2 regions of the Paenibacillus sp. M-152 genome follow, and region 2 is predicted to be linked to the other one. Evidence: predicted binding sites of a transcription regulator. Region 2 holds the regulator's gene; the other holds the start of a gene.
What was found. Region 2 encodes NrdR, which represses ribonucleotide reductase genes. Its sites were predicted from a motif close to AACACNATATATNGTGTT; they were not measured.
Positions count from the first base shown of each region.

Region 1: a site for NrdR is predicted at 5,120-5,137, ahead of nrdI (class Ib ribonucleoside-diphosphate reductase assembly flavoprotein NrdI). Genes of this name have one in related genera too.

Region 1 is NZ_CP034141.1:2,070,369-2,079,609, reverse strand. Features, by position in the region: gene EGM68_RS09540 (LacI family DNA-binding transcriptional regulator) at 1-650, opposite strand, end outside; gene EGM68_RS09535 (ABC transporter substrate-binding protein) at 930-2,621, shown strand; gene EGM68_RS26045 (MFS transporter) at 2,685-3,281, opposite strand; partial or broken gene EGM68_RS26040 (MFS transporter) at 3,305-3,859, opposite strand; gene EGM68_RS09525 (GNAT family N-acetyltransferase) at 3,910-4,470, opposite strand; gene EGM68_RS09520 (DUF2500 domain-containing protein) at 4,530-4,895, opposite strand; gene nrdI (class Ib ribonucleoside-diphosphate reductase assembly flavoprotein NrdI) at 5,304-5,663, shown strand; gene nrdE (class 1b ribonucleoside-diphosphate reductase subunit alpha) at 5,650-7,734, shown strand; gene nrdF (class 1b ribonucleoside-diphosphate reductase subunit beta) at 7,953-8,918, shown strand; gene EGM68_RS09500 (MFS transporter) at 9,094-9,241, opposite strand, start outside.
Region 2 is NZ_CP034141.1:1,897,124-1,906,364, forward strand. Features, by position in the region: gene polA (DNA polymerase I) at 1-2,405, shown strand, start outside; gene mutM (DNA-formamidopyrimidine glycosylase) at 2,477-3,307, shown strand; gene EGM68_RS08605 (MntP/YtaF family protein) at 3,420-4,217, shown strand; gene coaE (dephospho-CoA kinase) at 4,228-4,824, shown strand; gene EGM68_RS08615 (lytic transglycosylase domain-containing protein) at 4,821-5,384, shown strand; gene EGM68_RS08620 (alpha/beta-type small acid-soluble spore protein) at 5,503-5,727, opposite strand; gene nrdR (transcriptional regulator NrdR) at 5,833-6,300, shown strand; tRNA gene EGM68_RS08630 (tRNA-Ala) at 6,431-6,506, shown strand; tRNA gene EGM68_RS08635 (tRNA-Lys) at 6,518-6,590, shown strand; gene EGM68_RS08640 (GNAT family N-acetyltransferase) at 6,927-7,280, shown strand; gene EGM68_RS08645 (alpha/beta hydrolase family protein) at 7,267-8,271, opposite strand; gene EGM68_RS08650 (GNAT family N-acetyltransferase) at 8,255-8,920, opposite strand; gene EGM68_RS08655 (helix-turn-helix domain-containing protein) at 8,901-9,241, opposite strand, start outside.

The DNA of each region.
Region 1 (9,241 bases), 170 kb from region 2:
ACTCCGCTCATTTCCAGTGCAGACCGAAAAGCTTCCCAACGTTCATAGAAACTGTGAGCGTCGTCAATATGACCCACAAACTGAAAGTGGGCATAGCCCCTGCACAGCAAATCCTTCATTAATTCATTCATGCATGTGCGATTATCCGTGAACACCGCATCACTTAAAAATGCAGAGTCCCAATGATCCACCATGACAACCGGAATACCCATTCGATAAATGTTCAGTAATAACGTAGTTGAAATCGTTCCTACAGTGATAATCCCTTTAATAGCCTCTGGGTTCAGTAAAGAAAACATATCGTCAGTTGAAGGCTCCGTTAGCGTGATCATATCCAATCCCCTGCGGTTCAGACGCTCGGAAATCCCTTCAAATACAGGTCCCCAGTACTTGGACTCCCGATTCTGGTGTCGAATATTCGGAAATAACACCAGCACCGTACCCGACCATTCTCTGGCATCTGTGTCCCGAGGCTCTACCCCAGTCATTTTGGGATGACTGCGAAAATAGCCCATCTGGGCAGCAAGCTTAACCAGCAGCGCCCTTGTCTCTTCACTTACACCGGGTTTGCCTGACAGTGCACGCGAAACAGCAAACTTTGAAACGCCCGCCGCATCCGCAATTTCCTGTAATGTTACTTTTCCACGCATCTCCTCACCCAACCCTATTCGAAATCTTTTTCTACCTTAGTCTTCTAAATATACAGGTATGCCTATAAACTGGTACCATCGTAGCATACTTTGTTTTAGATCATCAAACGATGTATTTGCACAAATCCACACCTTTCATTTAAATATGTTTGCTTAATAAAAAACAAAACACATAACAAATAAACATAAATAACTTGACGTAAGGTTCTTTATTTCCTACAATTTACTATTGAAAGCACTTACATTGTGTAAATCATACTTATTAAGGGGGATTTGCAGATGTTCACGAACAGGTCGGTACAACAATGCTCTATCCTGCTCCTGGCTTTGCTGCTGCTTGTTACAACGGGCTGCGCGAATGGCAAAGGCGGTACGGCAGAAAAGGAAGACCCCGATGACACCAGTCCCATTACATTTACGTTCTTTGGCGGTGACTCAAGCTCCAACTGGAACAACATGAAGGACGCTGTCGGGCAGGAAATAACCAAGAAAACGGGTGTTACACTCAATGCCGAACATGCTGTCAACGGTCGAGGCGAGGAAAAGTTTGCTTTAATGGCTGCTAGCGGAGAGTACCCTGATCTCGTGTACCCCAAAGGAGACATTGGAAAGCTGGTCGATGCCGGAGCACTCATTGACTTAACCGACCTGATTGATAAATACGGTCCTAACATTAAGAAAGTGTATGGAGATTATTTTAACCGTATTAAATATAGTAGTGAAGATCCCGCCATTTACACCATCCCAACCAATTTGGGCGTAGATCACATCGCGTTTGATGCACAAGCAGGCTTCGAAATCCAGCATCAGGCCCTTAAGAAGCTCGGATACCCCAAAATTCGCACCGTTCAAGATTTTGAAAAAGCACTTAAAGATTATGTCGCCAAATACCCTACTACTAATGGCCAGCCTACCATTCCCTTATCGCTCGATGCCGAGGACTGGAAAATGCAGATTACTGTGACAAACCCGGCAGTTACGGCTACAGGTGGACCAGACGATGGCGAATATTATATTGATCCTAAAACACACAAAGCCACTCTTCACTACAAACGCCCAGAAGAGCGAGAGTATTTCCGCTGGTTAAACCATATGTACAATGAAGGTCTGTTGGATAAGGATACTTTTGTACAAAAAAGCGATCAGTACAAATCCAAAATCGCCGCAGGTCGTGTCATTGGACTGATTGATCAGGAATGGAACTACCAAGATGCCGAAAATGCGCTCAAGGCAGCAGGTAAGGATGAATACACCTACTCCCACTTTCCAGTCACTTTAAATGAGCAATACGAAGATCATTCCCTTCAGCCCATTGGTTTTGATACTGCGTCCGGGATCGGCATCACAACTTCATGCAAAAACCCGGTGCGAGCGATCAAGTTTCTGGACTTCCTGGCCTCCGACGAAGGACAAATTTTGCGTAATTGGGGAATTGAAGGCCAGCATTACAATGTAGAGAATGGCAAACGAGTCATTCCTGCAGCTGTGCAAGAACGCAAAAACAAAGATAATGCTTCTTTTAGCAGAGAGTCAGGTATCGGTTTGTATTGGATATGGGGACCTCATTACGGCGATAGCGTTAAGGACCCTACTGGCAACTATTACACAACCAATTATCCGGAGATGATTACCGAAAATTATAGCCAAGCAGAAAAAGAATCCCTTCAGGCATATAAAGCCCGGACATGGAAAGACCTATTCCCGAACGAGAAGGATTTTCCGGTAAAAGAGTGGGGTGCTGCCTACAACATGCCTGTTCCGACCAATACAAATTACAATGTTATTTATCAGAAGTCGCAGGACATTGTACGCAAACGGATTCCTGAGGCCGTACTCGCCAAGCCAGATCAATTCGATGCTGTGTATGACCGCATGCTCCAAGAGCTGGATCAGGCGGGTGTACCAAAGGCTGAAGAAATCTACACTGGCCTGATCCAGAATCGTCTGAAGTTATGGTACGGGGAGAAATAGAGTCTGATTACTCATGAAGGTGCATAGGGGCTGACAGCCAGAACCTGTTTAGCCCTGTTTGCATTAAACATTCTGCTTTGTTGCTTTTTCTTTCCAAGAACTATTTTTCCTTGATCCCCGATGGACATAAAGCAACAAAAAGATTGGGATCAATGCAATCCCGCCACACAGCATCCAAGATATCTGAATAGGTGTTTGATCCGAAGCAAGATTGGTAAAATTACGGCTTACGATGCCTGTCACGATTAAACCTATACACATGCCTAGTTGGGAAATGGCTGAATCCAGAGATAGCAGTGTTGAACGATACTCATTGGAGATTCTTTTGTTCAGAAAAATTTGTTTGGCAACCGGGTACATCCCTCGCCCAATTTCATAGATAAAAAAGGTAAGCAGTACAGGATAAAACGTGTTGAAAGCACCCGCTAAAATGAGCCATATCCCAATCATCCCGCAAGCATACATGAGTATATGTACATCACTATAACGTGCGCCTAGCTTTCGAACCAGATAGCTTCCCAAAGTCATACATAGTGAATAGCCTGCCTTAATAAACCCCATAATCCAAATCCCTTGTTCAGAAAGACCGACCAGACGTGGCTGTTGAAAGGTATTCCCCGCCGAATTCGAAAAGCTGATAAATAAACCAATGATAAACACAATCCAGATCGACTTATTTTCAAACCGATACAGACACTTTCCCCGATAATCGTTTTAATGTGAGTAGTTGATGTTTTTCGATGGGGAATATTCTTCTCACCCATATAAAAGCAGCATAGAAAAATACACAGGATAATAGATACAATGCTGGCCACCCAGGGAAGTGAATAGTTAAAAGTTGCGAGAAAGGCCCCCAACAGACCGCAAATAAATCCCGAAATATACTGTATACTATTAGATGTTGTAAAAAGAACTTCCATCGGCTTATCACTGTTTTCCACAGCCCAGGATTCCAACGAGCCTGATTGCAAGCATATTGCCAGACCCCCAAAGACTTGTGCGAACACAAGCAGCCACATGTGATCTGCCCAAACGAACAACACACTGTAGACTAGAAAACAACAGACCCCCATAACAATAGAAATCTTTCTTCCATATTTGTCTGCAATAGCTCCTGTTGGTATTTCAAACGGAAAAATACTTACAAAGAATACAACCAGCAAGAAATTCGCACTTTGCAGAGAAAGTCCTTTAGCTAATAGAAATAGAATAAGCGTAGTTCCCGTGATTTCACTCATTTAAAATTGCAGAAAGCTGACGGAGTAAAATAGCTTATGTGGCCTCACTTTCAGGATTCCTTCGTTTTCTCTACAGCCTCATACTCACTTCGCAACATTCCCATCTGAATAATGTCATAGTACTGTCCTTCCCTGAAAAGCTTTTCCCGTAGCCGCCCTTCCTCCTTGAAGCCACATGCCAGATAGCAACGATATGCACGTTCATTGAACGCATACACCTCCAGTTCCAGCCGATGCAGGTTCAGCGAATGAAACGCAAATTTTTGTATCAACCGGATTGCTTCCCGCCCATATCCCTTACCCAGGTCACCGTCACGCCCGATCACAATCCCAAGGGTGGCGTGCCGATTCACCCAGTTAATTTTGAATAAATCGAGTTGTCCAATATAGTCCAATGTGTCTTTATGAGCAATGATAAAGCCCTTGATCTCAGAGTTGCCGTCAATCATCATCTGTACAAACGATTCACTATTAGCCAGTGAATGCGGATAGATAAATACGTCGCTTAAACCATGTGTGATTTCCGGGTCATTGACCCATCTTCGGATATCAGGTATATCCTCCTGACGGTACTCTCTTAAAACAATTCGTGCTCCAATGATATGTGGCATCGTCAGCTTCCTCCCTATATGTATTTGTTCTGGTAATACTCTAACACCTCGCCATCCCTTTACGCTCCCATTAATCTCACAAACTCCAGAAAACGTGTACCTTTATAATGAACCTCCCCGCGATCCCCGATTACAATCATTCCAAAATCCGAACCCTTTACCTTCAGCTCCTTACGTTCACCTCCTTCAAACTCAAAGGTGATATAGTAATCGGTCGAAGCTGAAAAATCACCCGATCCCCCACGCACTCTAGTTCGCTTATCCACAACCTTGCATGAACGTTGAACCTGTTCGGCTGCTTGATTGGAAAGACCCGCTCCGATTGTTTTCACAATCCCCGTAATAATTACAATAGCAATAAGTCCAAACACGATAAAAAAGATCATATTAAACGATTGAAATTCCATAAAAAAACCACTTTCCATCCACTTCATCCTTTCTACAGTAAAATGTAAATTTTACATTCTATTGCCCATTGACAAATCGTACATCTCCAGCCTCAAAAACTCCAATACTTTTTTAACATACTTACGAAAAAAAAGTTCTTTCGCTCTTTTCCGCACCCTGCTTGGACTTACACCGGATCTAGGTCCTCTGAGCCTCTCTAGACCGATTGACAAAACTATATATAGATATAAAATAGAGAATGTACTCTAAATATAGTGTAAAAAACGTATTTATGCCCGATATCTTGAAGATAAAGGTATGAAAATACATGTAAATATAGAGTCAAAAATCTTAAATGGCGCAGCCAGCAAGGGATTACAGCTATAATGGGTCTCTTGGCAATGCCGTTTTCTTTTTTTCGTTAATTGTTAAGGAGGTTGCACACCATGCTGATTGCTTATGATTCCAAGACCGGCAATGTAAAAAGATTTATAAACAAGCTCAAGCTTCCGGCTGTTCAGATTGAGGAACAAATGACTATAGAAGAACCTTACGTACTCATTACATATACAACCGGGTTTGGACAGATACCTGAGAGGGTATCTTCATTTTTGAAAAAAAATGCACAAAACCTTGTTGGTGTAGCTGCAAGCGGCAACCGTAACTGGGGTGATAAATTTGCCAAAAGTGCGGATTTGATTGCCGACCATTATAATGTCCCCGTGATTAGCAAATTTGAATTATCTGGAACGTTCGGAGATGTAGAGCGTTTTAAACAGGAGGTGAGCCGAGTTGCGGCATATTGAATTGAACAACATGTTGATGAAACGCGATACAGACGGCTTTTTCCAATTGGAAAAGGACCAAGAGGCTGTAGCAGAATTTATGAAGGAAGTTCAAGAACGGAGTTTGAAGTTTGCTGACACAGCTGCTCAAGTGCTGTATATGATTGAGAATGATTATTACGAAAATTTCTATAACAGCTACACGGCTGATGAAATTAATGATATTTTCCATATCACTCATAGCTATAATTTTAAATTCCCTTCCTATATGGCAGCATCCAAGTTTTATACCGATTATGCAATGAAGAGTAATGACCGTAAAGTCTACCTGGAACACTACCCTGACCGGGTGGCTGCTGTCGCCCTGCATTTGGGACGCGGCAACGCCGATACGGCCCGCCTGTTGTCCCGCTCGATGATGGAGCAACGTCTCCAGCCAGCTACACCAACTTTCCTGAACGCTGGCAAAAGCCGTCGTGGGGAATTGGTGTCCTGTTTCCTGCTCGAAATGGACGACTCTTTGAACTCAATCAACTATGTACTGAACACTTGCATGCAATTGTCCAAAATTGGCGGCGGTGTGGCGGTTAACCTGTCGAAGCTGCGGTCACGCGGTGAGGCGATTAAAGGTGTAGAAGGCGCAGCAAAAGGCATTATGCCTGTGCTGAAGCTGATGGAAGATGGTTTCTCCTACGCGGATCAAATGGGTCAACGTAAAGGCTCTGGCGCTGCCTATTACAACATATTCGGATGGGACGTGCTGGAGTTCCTGGATAGTAAAAAAATTAATGCCGATGAAAGAGTACGCCTTAAGACACTTTCGATCGGATTGCTGGTGCCCAACCGCTTTTACAAGCTGGCTCAAGATAATGAACCGCTGCATGTGTTTGCACCTTATAGTGTGTTCAAGGCTTATGGAACGCATTTGGACGACATGGATCTGGATGAAATGTACGATACACTGCTCGCTGACGATCGAGTGAAGAAAAAAATAGCAATGAGCGCACGTGATATGCTGACGAAAATTGCCATGATTCAGTTGGAGTCTGGCTATCCATATATTATGAATAAGAGTAACGCAAATCAGGCGCATGCTCTTAAAAACGTGGGCCAAATCAAAATGTCAAACCTGTGCACGGAAATCTTCCAGCTACAGGAAACTTCTGAGATTGCCGATTATGGACAACAGGATATTATTCGCCGGGATGTAAGCTGTAACCTGGCTTCCCTGAACATTGTAAATGTGATGGAGCACGGCAAAATCCGCGAGTCCGTTCATGAGGGTATGATTGCTCTTACCTCGGTCAGCGATATGACCCAAGTAGCTAATGCACCAGGTGTCGCGAAAGCGAACCGTGAAATGCATTCCGTTGGTCTGGGTGTCATGAATCTGCACGGCTACCTTGCCAAGAACAAGATTGCATATGAAAGCAATGAAGCGAAGGATTTTGTCCGTACCTTCTTTATGACGATGAACTATCATTCCATCGAAAAGAGTATGGAAATCGCAAAAGCAGCCGGACAAAGCTTCTATGGATTTGAGGAATCGGATTATGCGACAGGTGTATATTTTGACCGATATCTGAACACAGATTATCGTCCGACAACGGCACGTGTGCAAGAACTGTTCAAGGATATTTATATTCCGACTCAAGCAGACTGGGACACACTTAAAGCAGACGTCATGAAGAACGGTCTGTATCACGCCTACCGTATGGCGATTGCTCCCACTGCCAGCATTTCGTATATTCAAAATGCAACGTCCAGCGTTATGCCGATTGTCGAACAGATTGAAACTCGTACCTATGCGAATTCAACAACTTACTATCCAATGCCGTATTTGCAAAAGGATAATGTATTCTTTTACAAATCCGCTTATCAAATGGATCAATTCAAAGTGCTTGATCTGATTGCTGAAATCCAGCCTCACGTGGACCAAGGAATTTCGACTGTGCTTCATGTGAACAGTGACGTGACTACGCGTCAGTTAGCACGTTGCTATCTGTACGCCGCACATAAAGGACTTAAATCGTTATACTACACACGTACCAAAAAACTGTCTGTGGAAGAGTGCCTCACTTGCTCCATCTAATGCATACATGGTAACAAGCTATAGAATAAAATGAGATTTTGAATAGATATGAATGCTTGGCATTAGAAGCTGTATCCAGCGCGTGGTTCAGACCTTTACAGGATTGAACAAGGCCCTCGCGGATACAGCTTCCGTATGTCAAGCATACGATGACTCTCCGGTAACCTCTCAATGTGTGTTTCCAGGGAATCTCGCAAGCTGAAGGGAGAATGCTAACAATGACAGGTATACAAGCTGTAAACTGGAACCGCTCGGACGATGATTTCACATTGATGTTCTGGAACCAGAACATTATGCAATTTTGGACGGATGATGAAATTCCTCTGTCTGACGATAAAATGTCCTGGGTAACCCTTAGTGATATCGAAAAAGAAGCCTACATGAAGGTGCTGGGCGGCTTGACCCTGCTGGACACCATTCAAGGCGGCGTGGGTATGCCGCAAATTATGGAGCATGTGGACGGACTGCAACGCAAAGCGGTATTAAGCTTTATGGCGATGATGGAGCAAATTCATGCCAAGTCGTACAGTAGCATCTTTACAACCCTGGCTTCCACGGAAGAAATTGACGGTGTATTCCGCTGGGTGGAAGAAAATCCGCATCTCCAAACGAAAGCAGAAACCATTCGTCAGTATTATATGAACATTCATACACCGAAAGACCTGTATCTCGCGATGGCTGCATCGGTGCTGTTAGAAAGCTATTTGTTTTATAGCGGCTTCTTCTATCCTCTCTATCTGGCGGGTCAGGGCAAGCTGACATGCAGCGGGGAAATTATCGATCTGATCCTGCGGGACGAAAGTATACACGGTGTCTACGTAGGTGTACTGGCACAGGAGATTTATGCGGAACTGGACGAGGAAGAACAACGCGATCTCTACCAGACGCTGGTAGGCTTGCTGCGCTACTTGCACAATAACGAAGAACAGTATACCGAGCAAATTTATGCCCCTATTGGACTTGTAGACGATGTTAAAGTCTTCTTGCGCTACAACGCCAACAAGGCCATGATGAACCTGGGCTTTGATCCACTTTTTGAAGAAGAAGAAGTCAATCCCATTGTATTCAACGGCATCAGCACCCACACCAAGCAGCATGATTTCTTTTCTAAAAAAGGAAACGGCTATGTGCGGGCGATGAATGTAGAGCCGCTAACAGATGATGATTTTAACTTTGGCGTATAAGTACACATACGTAAAATGAATTTAGCAAGGCGATACTATAAAGAGCCATCCACATGCGGATGGCTCAGACTGTAAACAAATAGGGTTTCAGAACTTATTCCTAAGTTCTGAAACCCTATTATTTTCTTAAAACTACCTGCTATGCAGGTGGTTACGGAAAGCTTCGAGCGGTAGTTTACATATTCGCATGCGTTCTCTTATATAAAACTGGTATGGCCACCGCTATAAGAATCATACCCATAAAAGCGGGTGCGGCATGACCAAATGATACATAGATTGGACCTCCAATGATAGGTCCAATCATTCTTGCTAAAGCCTGAATA
Region 2 (9,241 bases):
CCCAGCAATTTCCGCTGCTGAAAGAGCTATTGACCGCCTTTGGCATTGCCCAATTTGAACTGGATGGCTATGAGGCAGACGATATTATAGGCACCCTGTCCAGAACAGCGGACGAAGCGGGTTTCAATGTGCTGGTTGTGACTGGCGACAAGGACATGCTTCAATTGGCTTCAGACCATGTCACGGTCGGCTTAACCCGCAAAGGGGTTACCGAGGTGGAAACGTACGGACCTGAGCAGATTCAGGAACGTTACGGCTTGAAGCCGCTCCAAATCATAGACCTTAAGGGTCTGATGGGCGATACGTCGGATAATATTCCTGGCATTCCGGGCGTGGGTGAGAAAACAGCGCTCAAGCTGCTGCATCAATATGGTTCAGTCGAAGAGGTGCTGGCGCACACGGATGAGCTGAAGGGCAAAATGAAAGAACGCGTGGAGACACATGCTGACGATGCACGAATGAGCAAGGAATTGGCGACTATTTATCGGGATGTAACGTTGGACAAACAGCTGGAAGATGTAGTTTTCAGCGGGCTGCAGGCTGAGACGGCTGGACCAGCTCTAGCGAAGCTGGAGTTCAAATCCCTGCTGGAGCGTTTATCCTTATCGGGCGAGGTTGGCAGTGCTGGAGTTGGCGTAGAGGAAGCCGCGGCAGACGTGACTGTGCTGGATGAAGAGCGTATCAGCGAATTGGTAGAAGTGCTGAATAACATAGATGTGCTGCATGTGGAGACGCATGGTGATAATCCGCATCATGCTGAAATTGTAGGCTTAATATTTGCCGCAACGGGGCGGCAGTTCTTTATGACACTGAATGTTCTACAAAGTGATGCAGCTACCCCTATTCGCGAATGGCTTGCCGATCCTGAACGCAAAAAACGCGGTCATGATTTGCACCGTACAGACTTGGCTTTACACTGGCATGGAATTGAGTTTGCCGGAGCCGAATTTGATGTGCAACTGGCCGGATACTTGCTAGACCCGACAGACGCGAATCAGACGTTGAGTGGACTGGCAGCCAAGTATGGCTTGTCATCGATTCGTCCAGATGACGAAGTGTTTGGTAAAGGAGCTAAATATAAAGTTCCTGACGTGGATGTACTATCCGATCATGTGGCACGTAAGGCAGCAGTGATCGAAGCATTGGTACCTGTGCAGCAGGCGGAACTGGAAAAGACGGAAATGCACAAGCTGTTCCATGAGCTGGAGATGCCGTTATCACGCATTCTGGCGGATATGGAGAAGCAGGGGATTTTGGTGAATGTAGAGGAACTGCGCGCTTTGGGTAAAGAATTTGAAGCCCAGATTGCAACGTTGGTGGGTGAGATCTACAGCATTGCAGGGGTAGAGTTCAATCTTAATTCGCCCAAGCAGTTGGGTGAGATTTTGTTTGATAAACTGGGTCTGCCAGTTATTAAAAAGACAAAAACCGGGTACTCGACCGATGCAGAGGTACTGGAAAAGCTTGCTCCATATCATGATATTGTGCAAAATATTTTGCAATATCGCACCATTGCCAAACTCCAATCGACGTATGTCGAAGGATTGCTTAAAGAAATTTCGGAGAAGACAGGTAAAGTGCATACGTATTTCCGGCAGACGGTTGCGGCAACCGGACGCTTGAGCAGTCAATTTCCGAATTTGCAGAATATCCCGATCCGTCTCGAAGAAGGACGCAAAATCCGCAAAGTATTTGTTCCCTCGGAGCCGGGCTGGTCGATTTTGGCGGCAGACTATTCACAAATCGAGCTGCGGGTGCTGGCTGATATTTCGGATGATGAGCGTTTGAAAGAGGCTTTTGTCCACGATATGGACATCCATACCAAGACCGCATCCGATGTGTTCGGTGTACCAGCAGAAGCTGTAGATTCCGATATGCGTCGTTCCGCAAAGGCGGTCAACTTTGGGATCGTTTACGGGATTAGCGACTATGGTCTGTCGCAAAATTTGAATATTACCCGGAAGGAAGCGGCTCGCTTTATCGACCAGTATTTTGACGTGTTCCAAGGTGTTCGCCGTTACATGGATGATATTGTGAAGGATGCGAAGAGGGATGGATACGTAAAAACGCTACTGGAACGCAGACGATATTTGCCTGAGATTAACGCCAGCAATTTCAACCAGCGTTCGTTCGCTGAGCGTACAGCGATGAATACGCCGATTCAAGGTACCGCAGCCGATATTATCAAGCTGGCGATGGTGCAGATGGACGCAGCGCTGCGTGAACGCAATCTTCGCAGCCGCATGCTGCTACAAGTACATGATGAGCTTGTATTCGAGGTTCCGCCTGAGGAAATGGAGACGATGAAAGAGCTTGTCCCGGCTACCATGGAAGCTGCATTAAAATTGGCTGTACCGCTTAAAGCGGAAGTCAGCTATGGCAGCAATTGGTATGAGGCCAAGTAAGATATTTCAATGAGCAGATAGTCCCAATTTGACGTTGCTTCCGTTATAATATAGGGTGAGGTGAAGACATCATGCCGGAATTACCGGAAGTAGAAACCATTAAACGAACACTAAACGAGCTTATCGTTGATAAACATATAGATCATGTAACCGTAAATTTGCCTCGTATTATCCAACGTCCCGATGATATCCACGCATTTGCGATGGAATTGGCCGGCCACCGGATTACAGGAGTGGAGAGACGCGGTAAGTTTCTTCGGATTTTGCTGGACGGGCTGGTGCTTGTCTCCCATCTTCGAATGGAAGGACGCTATGGATTGTATTCACAAGATGATCCTGTGGAAAAGCATACCCATGTCATCTTTCATTTTAAAGATGGTACGGAGCTGCGTTATCAGGATGTGCGCCAGTTCGGCACGATGCACTTATTTCCGGCAGGACAGGATTTGCTGGAAAAGCCGCTAAACAAACTCGGTTTGGAACCGATGGACGAGGCTTTTACACCTGAAATGCTGCGTGCCGCTGTTGGAACTCGTTCGACTTCGATCAAGGCAGCGCTGTTAAACCAGTCATATGTAGTAGGCATCGGGAATATTTATGTAGATGAATCGTTATTTAAGGCAGGGATTCATCCGGCACAGCCAGCCAAAAGCTTAACGGATAGTCAATTTCGCATACTGCATGAAGCTATTGTCTCCACGCTGGGCGCGTCGATTCAGGTTGGTGGCTCGTCCATCAAATCATTCGTCAACGGACAGGGCAAAACGGGCGATTTCCAGCATCAGTTGCAAATTTATGGACGTAACGCGAAGCCTTGCATGAACTGTGGTACATTGATCGAAAAATCCGTCGTAGCCGGACGTGGCACACATCATTGCCCGGTCTGCCAGCCTTTGCGCTAAACAGGCACAGTCACCCCAAGCCCATCCCTCTCATATATTGTTCCAAGTACCAATACTGCGAAGGAAGTAGGTTGCTGTAAGGCCCAGCCTTCGCAATGGGAGGGAATTTGGAGTGGCAAATCATTGGGGAGCCCTGCTGTTACTGGCATTTGCACTAAGTTTGGACAGTTTCGGAGTCGGTGTTACATATGGTCTGCGCAAAATGAAAATTCCACTGTTGTCGATTGCGATCATCTCAGTATGTTCAGGTTTAGTGATCGGCATATCCATGCAGCTCGGCGCATTACTATCTCGTGTTCTGTCTCCTGTATATACGACGGTTTTCGGTGCTGTCATTCTGATCTGTATCGGCTGCTACTCTTTGATTCAGGCTCTGCACCGCAAGGAAGATTTGACGGAGGAAGCAGCGGAAGTCCCGGGGAATCTTCGCCTTACGGAACAGGTTGATTCAGAGAATATATCAGCACTTGCGGAGAAAAAAAGTGCAGAGGATGCCAATACAGAGTCTCTAAGCAGCTCAGGAAAAGGCCTACCGACAGAAACCTCTTTGGAGCTACAGCAAGAGGAGCGAACGTTATTTTCGCTGGAGTTCCGCAAATGGGGGCTTGTTATTCGGATTCTTCGAAGCCCATCTGCTGCGGATATGGACCGTTCCGGCAGTATATCTGCTACCGAAGCGGTTTGGTTAGGTATTGCATTATCGGTCGATGCGTTCGGAGCGGGATTAGGTGCAGCCATGCTTGGTTTTCAGCCCCTGTCTACTGCGCTGGCTATTACGTTATTCAGTGGTGTATTTTTAATTGCTGGTATGAAGGCAGGGTTCTTCCTGTCAGCATTTCGATTTATGAAGGCGCTCGGTGTATTGCCGGCATTATTACTCATTATGATGGGCATATTGAAGCTGTTATGAGGTGAAGAGCATGAATATCGGATTAACCGGAGGGATCGCTACCGGAAAAAGCACCGTGTCGGCTCTTTTGGTCGCCAAGGGTGCGCTGCTGATCGACGCAGATGCCATTGCCCGGGAAGTCATGCTTCCGGGGCATCCGGTGCTGGCGGCGGTCATACAGCATTTTGGACAAGCTATAGTGAACAGTGACGGTACCCTGCACCGCAAAAGACTGGGAGAGATTGTATTCGGAGACCCTGTTCAGCGACAGGCACTTAACGATATTACGCATCCTGCTATTCGTGAGGAAATGCGTCTGCGCATGGAAGCTTATGAACGGGAGCAGCCGGACAAGCTTGTTTTGGCAGATATCCCGTTAATGTATGAGTCTGGGCTGGAGAGCCTGTACGAGGAAATTATGGTTGTATATGTACCACGTGATATTCAGCTCCGACGTCTGATGCTTAGAGACGGTCTGACAGAAGAGCAAGCCGAGCTTCGCCTGTCCGCACAAATGGATATCGAGCAGAAAAAAAGTTTGGCTGATATTGTTATTGATAATAGCGGAACACAGACTGAGACGAAGCGGCAAATTGATCAGTTTTGGCAGCGAAAGGGACTTGCATGAACATTTTACGTAAAAAAAGAGTCCTGCTCATTTTGTTTGTCGGATTTGTCCTGATTCTGTTCCTCAATTCCAATTGGATGTCATGGTTTTACCCGATTCAATATAAGGATGAAATTCGGCAATATTCTCAGACGTATGAAGTGGACCCATTTTTGGTGGCGTCTATTATCCGTGTGGAAACAAACTTTAAAACCAGCAAGCAGTCACACAAGGGTGCACTGGGGCTTATGCAGATTATGCCGAATACCGCCAATTGGATTATGGACAGTGCCCAGATTCAGAAGGTCCCGCTGGACAGTGTAAAGCACGAGCCCGGCACCAACATTGAGCTGGGAACCTGGTATCTGCATAACCTGTCTATGAAGTTTCAGGATAATCCTGTGGTCATCGTAGCGGCATACAATGCTGGTCCAGGTAAAGTTAAGGAGTGGCTGGATCAAGGGGTGTGGGATGGCAAAGAAGAGTCCATTAAGCAAATCCCTTTTGGTGAGACACGGCATTATGTACAGCGAGTCATCTACTATTACAGGCAATATACAAAAATTTATAATGAGTTTTAAGTGACAGGTTAATGACAATATGAGCCTTTTCGCTTTAAAATGAAAAAAGCGCAGGACAGGCTGTTTTTAGCAGCCTATCCCTACACTTTTTCGTATTACTTCTTGATTATTACCGAGATTATTGGTATTGACCTGCCAATTGTTGTTCGGCGATCGTTACGAGGCGTTTTGTGATGTAGCCCCCGATCGAACCGTTCTCATAGGAAGTCATGTTACCTTGGTATCCATCTTGAGGAATGCTGATACCTAGCTCTTGAGCGATTTCATATTTCATTTGCTCCAGAGCACCGGAGGATCTGCTGACTACCAGGTTGTTGGAGTTGCCATTGTTTCCTTGTGCCATTGTTGTTCACCTCCTCGCGACGTGGTAAACATATTATGATCCGTTTCGACAAAATTATTACTAAAAAGCTTCGGGAATTTATTGGAAAAAGGAAGTGATGAGATTATGAAGTGCCCGTATTGTGCCTACAATGGCACGAAAGTGTTGGATTCGCGACCAGCGAATGATAATAAGTCCATCCGCCGCCGTCGCGAATGCGAGCAGTGTGCCAGGCGTTTTACCACCTTTGAAATGGTAGAAGAGACCCCATTGATGGTCATCAAAAAAGATGGCAGCCGTGAAGAGTTTAGCCGTGATAAAATGCTGCGCGGTCTCATTCGAGCCTGTGAAAAGCGTCCAGTATCAGTCGAGCAACTCGATCTGATCGTATCTCAGGTGGAAAACGCTATACGCAACACAGCAGCCACAGAGGTGGATAGCCAGCAGATTGGTGAGCTAGTCATGGAACAGCTCTATCCGGTGGATGAAGTCGCCTACGTACGCTTTGCGTCCGTCTATCGGCAGTTCAAAGACATCAATATGTTTATGAAGGAACTGAAAACACTGTTATCCAAAGATACAGACAGCGACTGATCGCTGACTGTATCTTTTTAGGGCCGTTGTGGAAAGAGGATTATATTTTTTTTATAAAAGTATTGACACAGGGTCGAATATTTTATATGATATAGAAGTCGCTTGAAACGTTAATTCATTTACATGTGACGGGGCCTTAGCTCAGCTGGGAGAGCGCATCGCTGGCAGCGATGAGGTCAGGGGTTCGATCCCCCTAGGCTCCACCATAATTTTATATGGACTCTTAGCTCAGTTGGTAGAGCAGTTGACTCTTAATCAATTGGTCCAGGGTTCGAGTCCCTGAGAGTCCATTCTTTAGAAAAAACGGCAGAAATGCCGTTTTTTTTTGTTGTTCATAGATCTGTTTCCAGCCTAACCAAGGGCAGGTAAGGGTTGAATGAGCGCTTATCGAGTTTGATTATAAATAGCAACCCATTGTTTGTGAGTGTAACTTTGATCGTTGTTTCAACGCAGTTCGTATTTTACAAATGAGTTGAGTTCCTTCAAATGAATTTCTAAATGAAATAATAGATTATGCTGAAATGAATTGAAATTAACTTTACATGGTGAGAATGTAGCTACTTAGATATAATCGTAAACGAGGATGGAGAGCAACTGAAGGAGCTTTTGAAAAAAGAGGGTACATCTTGCAGGATGGGAAAGAAACGACGTCCTATATGAATGTACCGCATGATGTAAAGCTGGAATTACCAAACGGGTTTAGAATTTCGGATGCGAATGAAGTTGCTTCTTTCACTACTCTCTGGTACGACGAGCTAAATAAAATAGGAATACTGGAGCCTGTAGGTACGATACCGAAGTATAGAAAAATGGGGCTTGGAAAAGCCGTTATTTATGAAGCCATAAAAAGAGTCAAGGACAAAGGTGTAGAAAGAATCTTTGTGGGTTCTGATCAGTCCTTTTATTTTTCGATGGGGTTTTCATTAGCCTATTCCAAAGAAATATGGAAAAAAAGAATATCATTGTTTAATGCTGACTGACATAATCGGCAAGAATCTTCAGGTACTCACTATTCACCAATTGTCTCGGGGCAAATATGGCTGTTAAGAAGGTTAGGGACTTGGAATGCGCGATTTGTTCATTCATCATGGAATGGTCAACTTCAGGCAAATGAATGACAGACAGCAGCTCTGGAGATATCTTTTGGCGATATACTCGCTCGGTGTCTTTTACATCTACGTTCATATCTTTTCCAGCCAGAACCAAGAGTACTGGGGATTTTAAGTAGCTTAATTCTTCCGTAGAATCAGAACGAAAATTTTTGCCTATAAAGCTCCATCTTTCTTTGGGAATTATATTCTCAGGATCGGCCATGCTTAGGTACTCTTCATAGGGAGCATGTTTTTTCAGTAGTTGTAGAATCTTTTGGTCGTAGTCCAGTCTCTTTTTAATTTGCTGCGGGCTAGCTCCTTCTTGTTCCAACTCTTTCCTGGTGTTAAATTGCCCTTGTGTAATCCAATTCACGGCCGGCGATACAAGGATGCTGAATGCAATATCATGCTCCTCTTTAACGATTTTCGGAATGACCCAGCCTGCTTGACTGGCCCCCCATAGGCCGATCTTGTGCTTATCAATCATCGGTAAGGTTTTGGCCCAGTCAACTGCATATCGAATCTCCTGTGCCCGATCCTCCATGCTCTGCTCCAGCCAATTGCCTGGAGCGCCGTTAATACCGGGCTTATTCAGGGATAAGGAAGCATAGCCCTTAGAAGCGAACCTTTCCCACAGTGGTTTGTATCCATCATCATAGGTGTCATTGATTGGACCATCTCCATGGACAAAAACAACCAGTCCAATCTTTCCCGAGTAGTTCTTAGGCAAAGCCAGTGTACCTGTTAATACTCCTTTGGGAGTCGCAATTTGTATTTTTTCTTCCGTCATCTTGTAGGAATTTTGATATAAAACAATCAATATCAAGGCAACAACCAGACCTGCCACAATACCAAGGGTAAGCCTATATGTTTTTTTCAATGCTGTTCTCTCCACGATTGCAGTTTCGTTCTTTCCAGCTCATTAGATGCCATACAGGCTCCTTGAACCAAAAATGCCGCCAATAATTATATTGGGACTGCTCTATTTCAAACGCTAGATTGTGGTACAAACGAATAGCCTGCTGGTTCTTATGTGCTACATGAAGTGTCAACGCATGGAAACCGGAATCAACCGTAAACTGCTGTGCGAAAGCTAGAAAACGTCGCCCGATCCCCTGATTGCGATGACTTGAGCGAATCGCCAAATGATCTATGTAACACTCATCTATGGCAGGCTTATATTCCAGCGCATGCATGCCTGTCAAAAATTTAAATACATTGAAGCAGCCAAACTGTTTTATAAGCGGAGCCAAAGAAATGAGATTGGCTATAGGAAGTGAAGAGGAGGGAGCCTTCCATTTGAGCGAAAGGACACCAACAACATCTTCGTTCTCTTTGGCCACAAATTGTTTCATAGATATACAATTAGCATTTTGAACCCAAACCTGCATTAATAAACGCTGTATATCTTGATCCTCCAGTGCAACAAGAGCTTGAAATTTTGCTTTAAACGATTCCACTAAGAGCTTACATACAGCTTCATGGTCTTGCTCTTGATAAGCAACAATGTCATAGGATTGTGGACTCATGTAACGCCTCCTGCACATCCGAAATTTGTACTTGAATCTCATATTGCAGCTCGTTGCTGTCAAATATGGATAGATAGGATTTTTCCACCACAATGATTTTGCTTAAGCATTCATAGTGGTGCTGGGTCGCATAATGCTCCAGTTGTTGGACTTGGTGTTCTATCTCAGCGTCTTCAGTGGCGGAGAAGTGCTTGTAGAGATAGGTACCTTCTTCCAGAATGTAGTCAGCTGTTCCTGATGTCGTTTCATAATATAGCTTCACCTCTCCAGAATCAGATAGATAATGTAGATCATTTTCAAATAATTGTGGCGGGGCAGGCC